One region of the Xenorhabdus sp. PB62.4 genome, then DNA from elsewhere that is predicted to be linked to it. Evidence: predicted binding sites of a transcription regulator. Region 1 holds the regulator's gene; the other holds the start of a gene.
The links. Region 1 encodes PurR, which represses purine synthesis genes. Its sites were predicted from a motif close to CANGCAAACGTTTGCNTG; they were not measured.

Region 1 (3,435 bases):
TACCACTTTCTACTCTGATTTTTCTACCGCGAACTTTCCGTGGCAAATTTTTGCCATGATTTACAACAAGTATTCATCAGGTATTTTATCCTAATTAGCCGTATTAAGTTCATGTTATAGTTCAGTTCTACGCCAGTTCGCAGCTAAGTAGCATCTTTTCTCCTGTTATTTAGCAAAAAAGTTGTTAAGATAATTATCAAAACAGCAACATGATAATAAGCTTAAATTTGCTCTGCCCATGATTCAGTATCTAAGTCATGGTTTACAGAGCCAAAAAACCGATATTAAAAAGGAGCATGCAATGTCTTTTGAATTACCAGCATTACCTTATGCCAAAGATGCCCTGGAACCACACATTTCTGCAGAAACTCTGGAATATCATTACGGCAAACATCACAACGCTTATGTTGTAAACTTGAATAATCTGATTAAAGAGACCGAGTTTGCCGGAAAATCACTGGAAGAAATCATCAAAACATCTGAAGGCGGCATCTTCAATAACGCAGCGCAAGTCTGGAACCATACTTTCTACTGGCATAGTCTGTCACCAAATGGTGGTGGCGAACCAACCGGAAAAGTAGCAGATGCTATCAATAGTGCTTTCGGCTCTTTTGCTGAGTTCAAACAGCAGTTCACTGACGCCGCCCTGAAAAACTTTGGTTCTGGCTGGACATGGCTGGTCAAGAAAACTGACGGCAGCCTCGCTATCGTTAATACTTCTAACGCAGCAACTCCACTGACAGGCGAAGATAAGCCAGTACTGACAGTTGACGTTTGGGAACACGCATATTACATCGATTACCGCAATGCGCGTCCTCAATACCTGGAGCACTTCTGGGCTTTAGTCAACTGGAAATTTGTTGAAGAAAATCTGGCTTAATAAGATTAATTCTCGTCCCTGTTTGAAATAACAAGGGCAAGTGCACCTGTTCACCACATTATGAACAGGTGCACCTACCCTTGGAACAAGTAATGTTATACCTCAATTCTTTTTCTCGAACTCGATCAGATAAGGCAAAGGCTTCCCAGAAAAACAATCATGATTAATGCACTGCTGGCAGCCAATAATCCCAACTTCAGATCTGTATCCATAGACTATCCTCAATGTGAAAATTAAGATATCTCAATACCATAAGCTTTAGATGGTTATTTATTGCATTATTTAAAAAACTATACTGTAATCCTTGAACCATACTCTTTATAACATCGATTATTACTTTCACTTTTGAGCTAGATCAGACAAAATTCAAGGTTCATCGCTAAATTATTGCCAACCATCACTCTATATATAAATATATTGGCAAACGCTTAACAAATATCTATATCCAATAGCTTTCAGGTTGCAAAGTGACACAAGTTAGAGCAATCAACCATGTGGCAGCCTGAAAAATGAAGGGTATATAAATTTAGACCATAAGGTCAGGAGTCCTTTTTATCATGGCAACGATTAAAGATGTGGCTAAACGCGCTGGTGTTTCGACCACAACCGTATCCCATGTTATCAATAAAACCCGCTTCGTCGCCGAAGATACAAAGGCTACAGTTTGGGCTGCGATTAAGGAGCTGAATTATTCTCCCAGCGCCGTTGCTCGCAGCTTGAAAGTTAACCACACCAAATCCATTGGATTGCTGGCAACATCAAGTGAAGCCCCTTATTTTGCTGAAATCATAGAATCTGTTGAAAATAGCTGCTATGGCAAAGGCTACACACTGATTTTGTGTAATTCTCATAACAATCTTGATAAGCAGAAAGCTTATCTCGCAATGTTAGCGCAAAAACGCGTAGATGGTTTGCTGGTAATGTGTTCAGAATATCCTGAACAACTTTTAGGTATGTTGGAAGACTATCGTAATATTCCCATGGTAGTTATGGATTGGGGAGAATCCAGAGGGGATTTTACTGATGCAATTATTGACAACGCTTTTCATGGTGGTTACTTGGCAGGTCGTTACCTTATTGAACGCGGCCATCGTGATATTGCATCTATTCCGGGGCCATTGGCAAGAAATACCGGAGGCGGACGTCATCAAGGTTTTCTCAAGGCACTGAGAGAAGCCAATATTACTATTCGGGACGAGTGGATTGTACAAGGTGATTTTGAACCTGAATCTGGTTATCAGGCCATGTGTAAAATCCTGAATCAAAAGCATCGCCCAACTGCTGTTTTTTGCGGTGGTGATGTTATGGCAATGGGTGCAATTTGCGCAGCCGATGAATTGGGATTACGCGTTCCGCAAGACATTTCTATCATCGGTTATGACAATATTCGTAATGCCCGCTATTTTACACCAGCATTAACAACCATCCACCAGCCCAAAGAACGTCTGGGGCAAATGGCCTTCTCAATGCTATTGGATAGGATCGTTAATAAGCGTGAAGATGCACAAACTATTGAAGTCCATCCGCGTCTCGTTGAGCGTCGCTCCGTGGCGGATGGACCTTTTATCGATTATCGCCGTTAATAGTTAATTTTCCTGCAACCACTCAGCATTAAGTGTTTCACTATCTCCAAGATAATTAAGTAACCAACTTAATGCTGGTGAATGGCATTCTTCTGACCATGTTAAGCAACATGGGCTATCAGGCAGTGGTTGTTCAAGTTCCAGTGCAACCAGCTTTCCTTTACGGATCAACGGCAGTGCACGATGCTTGGGCACCATCCCGACACACAACCCATCCATCAGGCAACTCAATCCGGCATCCCAATCAGGCACAACTAATCGCCGTTGGTTATCCAAGGCCCATGTATCGCGTTTAGGTAAGTTGCGCGAAGTATCTTCAAGACACAAACTGGAATAAAGCCGAATTTGATCATCGTTCAGTTTTCCCGATATTGCAGCCAGTTCATGTGCAGGGCTGGCGACACACAACCAGGGCATGAATCCCATATCCCTAAAGCTATATCGCTCACCGACAGGAGAGGCACGTGTCGCCCCAATGGCAACATCTACTCTCTCATCGACAAGAGCATCCCATACCCCATTAAAAACTTCAGGATAGATAAACAATTCAATATCTGGAAAATGGCGGTAAAAATCCAAAATCAACTGAAGTGTCCGCTCCGGCTTTACAACTTGATCAACCGCAATACTGAATTGTCCCCGCCATCCATTAGCCACTTGCTGGCACTGGTGTCGGGTGTGATTCATTTTTTTGATAACAGATCTAGCCTCCTTGACAAAAATAACTCCAGCCTCAGTTAAATCCACATCACGGTGACGACGTTCAAATAAAGGTACTGCCAGCCATTCTTCAAGTTGTTTTACCGTATAGCTGACAGCGGAAGGTACACGATGAAGTTCTGATGCGGCAGCGCTAAAACTTCCTGTTCTGGCAACAGCATCAATAACCTCCAGAGAGTATTCAGACCACATATATATTCCTTTCAAATTTTTTCACAACATGGTGCAAATATTACCGTTTCACAAGTAAAA
Region 2 (3,435 bases), on a different contig from region 1:
AAGCGGCGAGGGCGAACCAGATACGTTCATCTTCCGGAATAGTTATTGGCAACCGATCCATCAAATAGTGCAAATAGGACATTCCACCTTTCACACTCTCTTCCGGATCTAGCCGATCGTGAACACCCGCCCATTCCGCTGTCGGGCGAGTGAGCATCATCAGGCCACGGACGCCAGTGGGCGATGTTGCCTGAGGGTCCCAATGCGATTCTTGCCATGCAATAGATGCCACTAATTGCCAATCAAGTGAACCGGCATATTTTTCAAAAATTGGCTGATATGTCGGTAATGTTGTATTGATAGCGCGAATAAATGAAATGGTATCGAAATAGTCGAACGAACCGACATGACTGAAATACTTTTCTTGCAGCCGCGACATAATGCCGTTTTCAGCCAACATGCTGAAAAAATCAAGCATGGCTGAATAGAGACTATAATCATCATTTCGTCTTAAATACCAAGTCAGGGGACGTTCTTCACTGACATCAAAAGCAACGGCTAAATTGGGATGAATACGCTGTTGCAGGGCTAAGCTGATTGAATCGCTGATTGTATAGTCGATTATCCCCTCGGAAACTTGTTCAAGTAATTGCTGAGCGTTTTCGTGTGACGTCTCTTGCCAAGTTAAATCAGGATAAGATTGCTCTTTCCATTTTCTTAGTTCGCTTGCATGGGTTGAGCCAGCGGTGACGATGAGAGTGCCTTTTAAATCATTAAACGAGCGTGGGCGCGTTGTCCCTTTACGATAAACTAGCTGTTGTAAGACTGATGCGTAGGCAGGGCCCGTGCGTGTTTGATCCAGCCTATCTCTATTATAGATAAGGCTTGCAGCCAAAAAATCGGCTTTATCATTTTCTAAGTCGTCAAAAAGCTGGTTAATGTTGGTACGAAATTTAATGACAAGTTTAACACCCAGATAATCAGCAAACCGTTTGGCTAGTTCATAGTCGAATCCCGTGGGTTCATTTTTATTGTTAAGAGAAATCAGAGGAGAGGTAATGGTACTAACCCGAAGCTCTCCCCGTGCCAGAATTTTGTTTATCTGCTCCTGCTGTTTATTGGGCCAATTGATGTTCAGGCCAATGATGGCAGCAGAGAGGAGCGCGATAATAACGATAACAAAATAATTAATCTTTATATTACTCAAATAGTTATCTCTCGCCAGTGCGATTAGGCCCCGTGTGAAATATAAGATAATAGCATGGTCAAATTCCCAGTAATCGAGAATTTTGCGCAACAAAATTGGGATGTGCAACTTTATTAAATTAATTTAGAAGCTTTATTAAGTGTATTGTTAGGTTAATAAATGGTCACGCAAACGGTTTCGTCAGGGCGAACATTCCTCTATAATGTCTCGCGTTTCCCCCTGAGGCATCAGTCAGGCTTTGCTTCTAAGATGAGAGAACCTATTATTATGGAAATTCTGCGTGGCTCGCCCGCTTTATCAGCGTTTCGTATTACTAAGCTCCTTTCCCAGTGCCAAGATCAGCGGCTTCCTGTTACAGGCATTTATGCAGAATATGTGTATTTTGCAGATGTTAGCGCTCCAATTACAGGAGATGAACGGGAAAAATTAAATCGGCTATTAAAGTATGGTCCCTCTTTGGCTGAATATGAGCCGAAAGGTCAACTATTGTTAGTGACACCAAGGCCGGGAACAATATCTCCTTGGTCATCGAAAGCGACAGAAATTGTCCACAATTGTGGTCTAAACCAGATTGTCCGTTTAGAAAGGGGAATTGCCTATTATATTCAGGGTGCTGGTATGAATGCTGAGCAGGGGCAAGCGCTGTCAGCATTATTGCATGATCGCATGATGGAAAGTGTGTTCACGGAGTTTGAACAGGCTGATGCGCTGTTTTCCCAACAAAAACCTTCGCCATTGAAACAGATTGATGTCTTGCAATTGGGACGGACAGCACTGGAATCAGCAAATATTGAACTGGGTTTGGCTCTGGCTGCGGATGAAATTGATTATCTGGTGAGAGCGTTCCAGATGTTGGAACGTAATCCGACGGATGTTGAACTCTATATGTTTGCTCAGGCGAATTCTGAACACTGCCGCCACAAAATTTTCAATGCAGATTGGGTTATTGATGGTCAGGCCCAACCCAAGTCGCTGTTCAAAATGATCAAAAATACATTTGAACAGACACCAGATCATGTGCTCTCAGCTTATAAAGATAACGCTGCTGTGATGGAAGGCTCCCATATTGGTCGCTTTTTCCCTGATCCCGCAACGGGTATCTATGATTACCATCAAGAGCACGCTCATATCTTGATGAAAGTCGAAACCCATAACCATCCGACGGCAATTTCGCCCTGGCCTGGTGCTGCAACCGGCTCTGGCGGAGAAATTCGTGATGAAGGTGCAACAGGGCGAGGAGCCAAACCTAAAGCTGGATTGGTAGGATTCTCAGTCTCAAACCTGAAAATTCCCGGCTTTGAACAGCCGTGGGAAGAAGATTTCGGTAAGCCTGAACGTATAGTCAGTGCGTTGGATATCATGCTGGAAGGGCCATTGGGCGGTGCTGCGTTTAACAACGAGTTTGGTCGTCCGGCATTGTTGGGGTATTTCAGAACTTATGAAGAAAACGTGTACTCCCATAACGGTACAGAACTACGTGGTTATCACAAACCCATCATGCTGGCAGGGGGAATTGGAAATATTTGTGAAGAGCACGTCCAGAAAGGGGATATCCCAGTTGGCGCAAAATTAATTGTGTTGGGTGGGCCAAGCATGAATATCGGTTTGGGGGGCGGTGCTGCATCCTCAATGACATCGGGTCAATCTGATGCGGACTTAGATTTTGCCTCTGTGCAGCGTGATAATGCAGAGATGGAACGTCGTTGTCAGGAAGTGATTGATAGTTGCTGGCAGCGGGGGGAGAAAAATCCCATTCTGTTTATCCATGATGTAGGGGCTGGTGGCTTATCAAATGCTATGCCTGAATTAGTCAGTGATGGCGGCCGAGGCGGACGCTTTGAACTGCGTAACATTCTCAATGATGAACCGGGAATGAGCCCATTACAGTTATGGTGCAATGAATCTCAAGAGCGTTATGTTCTGGCGGTAGCCCCTGAGCAGCTTGCTCTGTTTGAAGAAATTTGCCGTCGGGAACGTGCTCCCTATGCTGTGATTGGGGAAGCAACAGAAGAACGACACCTTGTATTGAATGACAACCATTTTAATAATCAGCCAATCGATATGCCTTTGGATGTGCTGCTCGGCAAGACACCCAAAATGCTAAAAAATGTGCAGGTCTTGAAAGCACAAGGGCAACATTTAGATCGTAAAGGGATTGATCTTGCGGAAGCCGTAAAACGTGTTCTGCATTTACCGGCTGTTGCAGAGAAAACATTCCTGATTACGATTGGGGATCGCACCATAACAGGTATGGTTGCCCGTGATCAGATGGTTGGCCCGTGGCAAAT

Region 2: the regulator PurR is predicted to act here: its motif matches at 1,312-1,329, upstream of purL (phosphoribosylformylglycinamidine synthase).

The regions. Positions count from the first base shown of each region.
Region 1 is NZ_NKHR01000028.1:30,648-34,082, reverse strand. Features, by position in the region: gene sodB (superoxide dismutase [Fe]) at 302-880, shown strand; gene purR (HTH-type transcriptional repressor PurR) at 1,438-2,463, shown strand; gene punR (DNA-binding transcriptional activator PunR) at 2,467-3,375, opposite strand.
Region 2 is NZ_NKHR01000004.1:259,239-262,673, reverse strand. Features, by position in the region: gene mltF (membrane-bound lytic murein transglycosylase MltF) at 1-1,147, opposite strand, end outside; gene purL (phosphoribosylformylglycinamidine synthase) at 1,415-3,435, shown strand, end outside.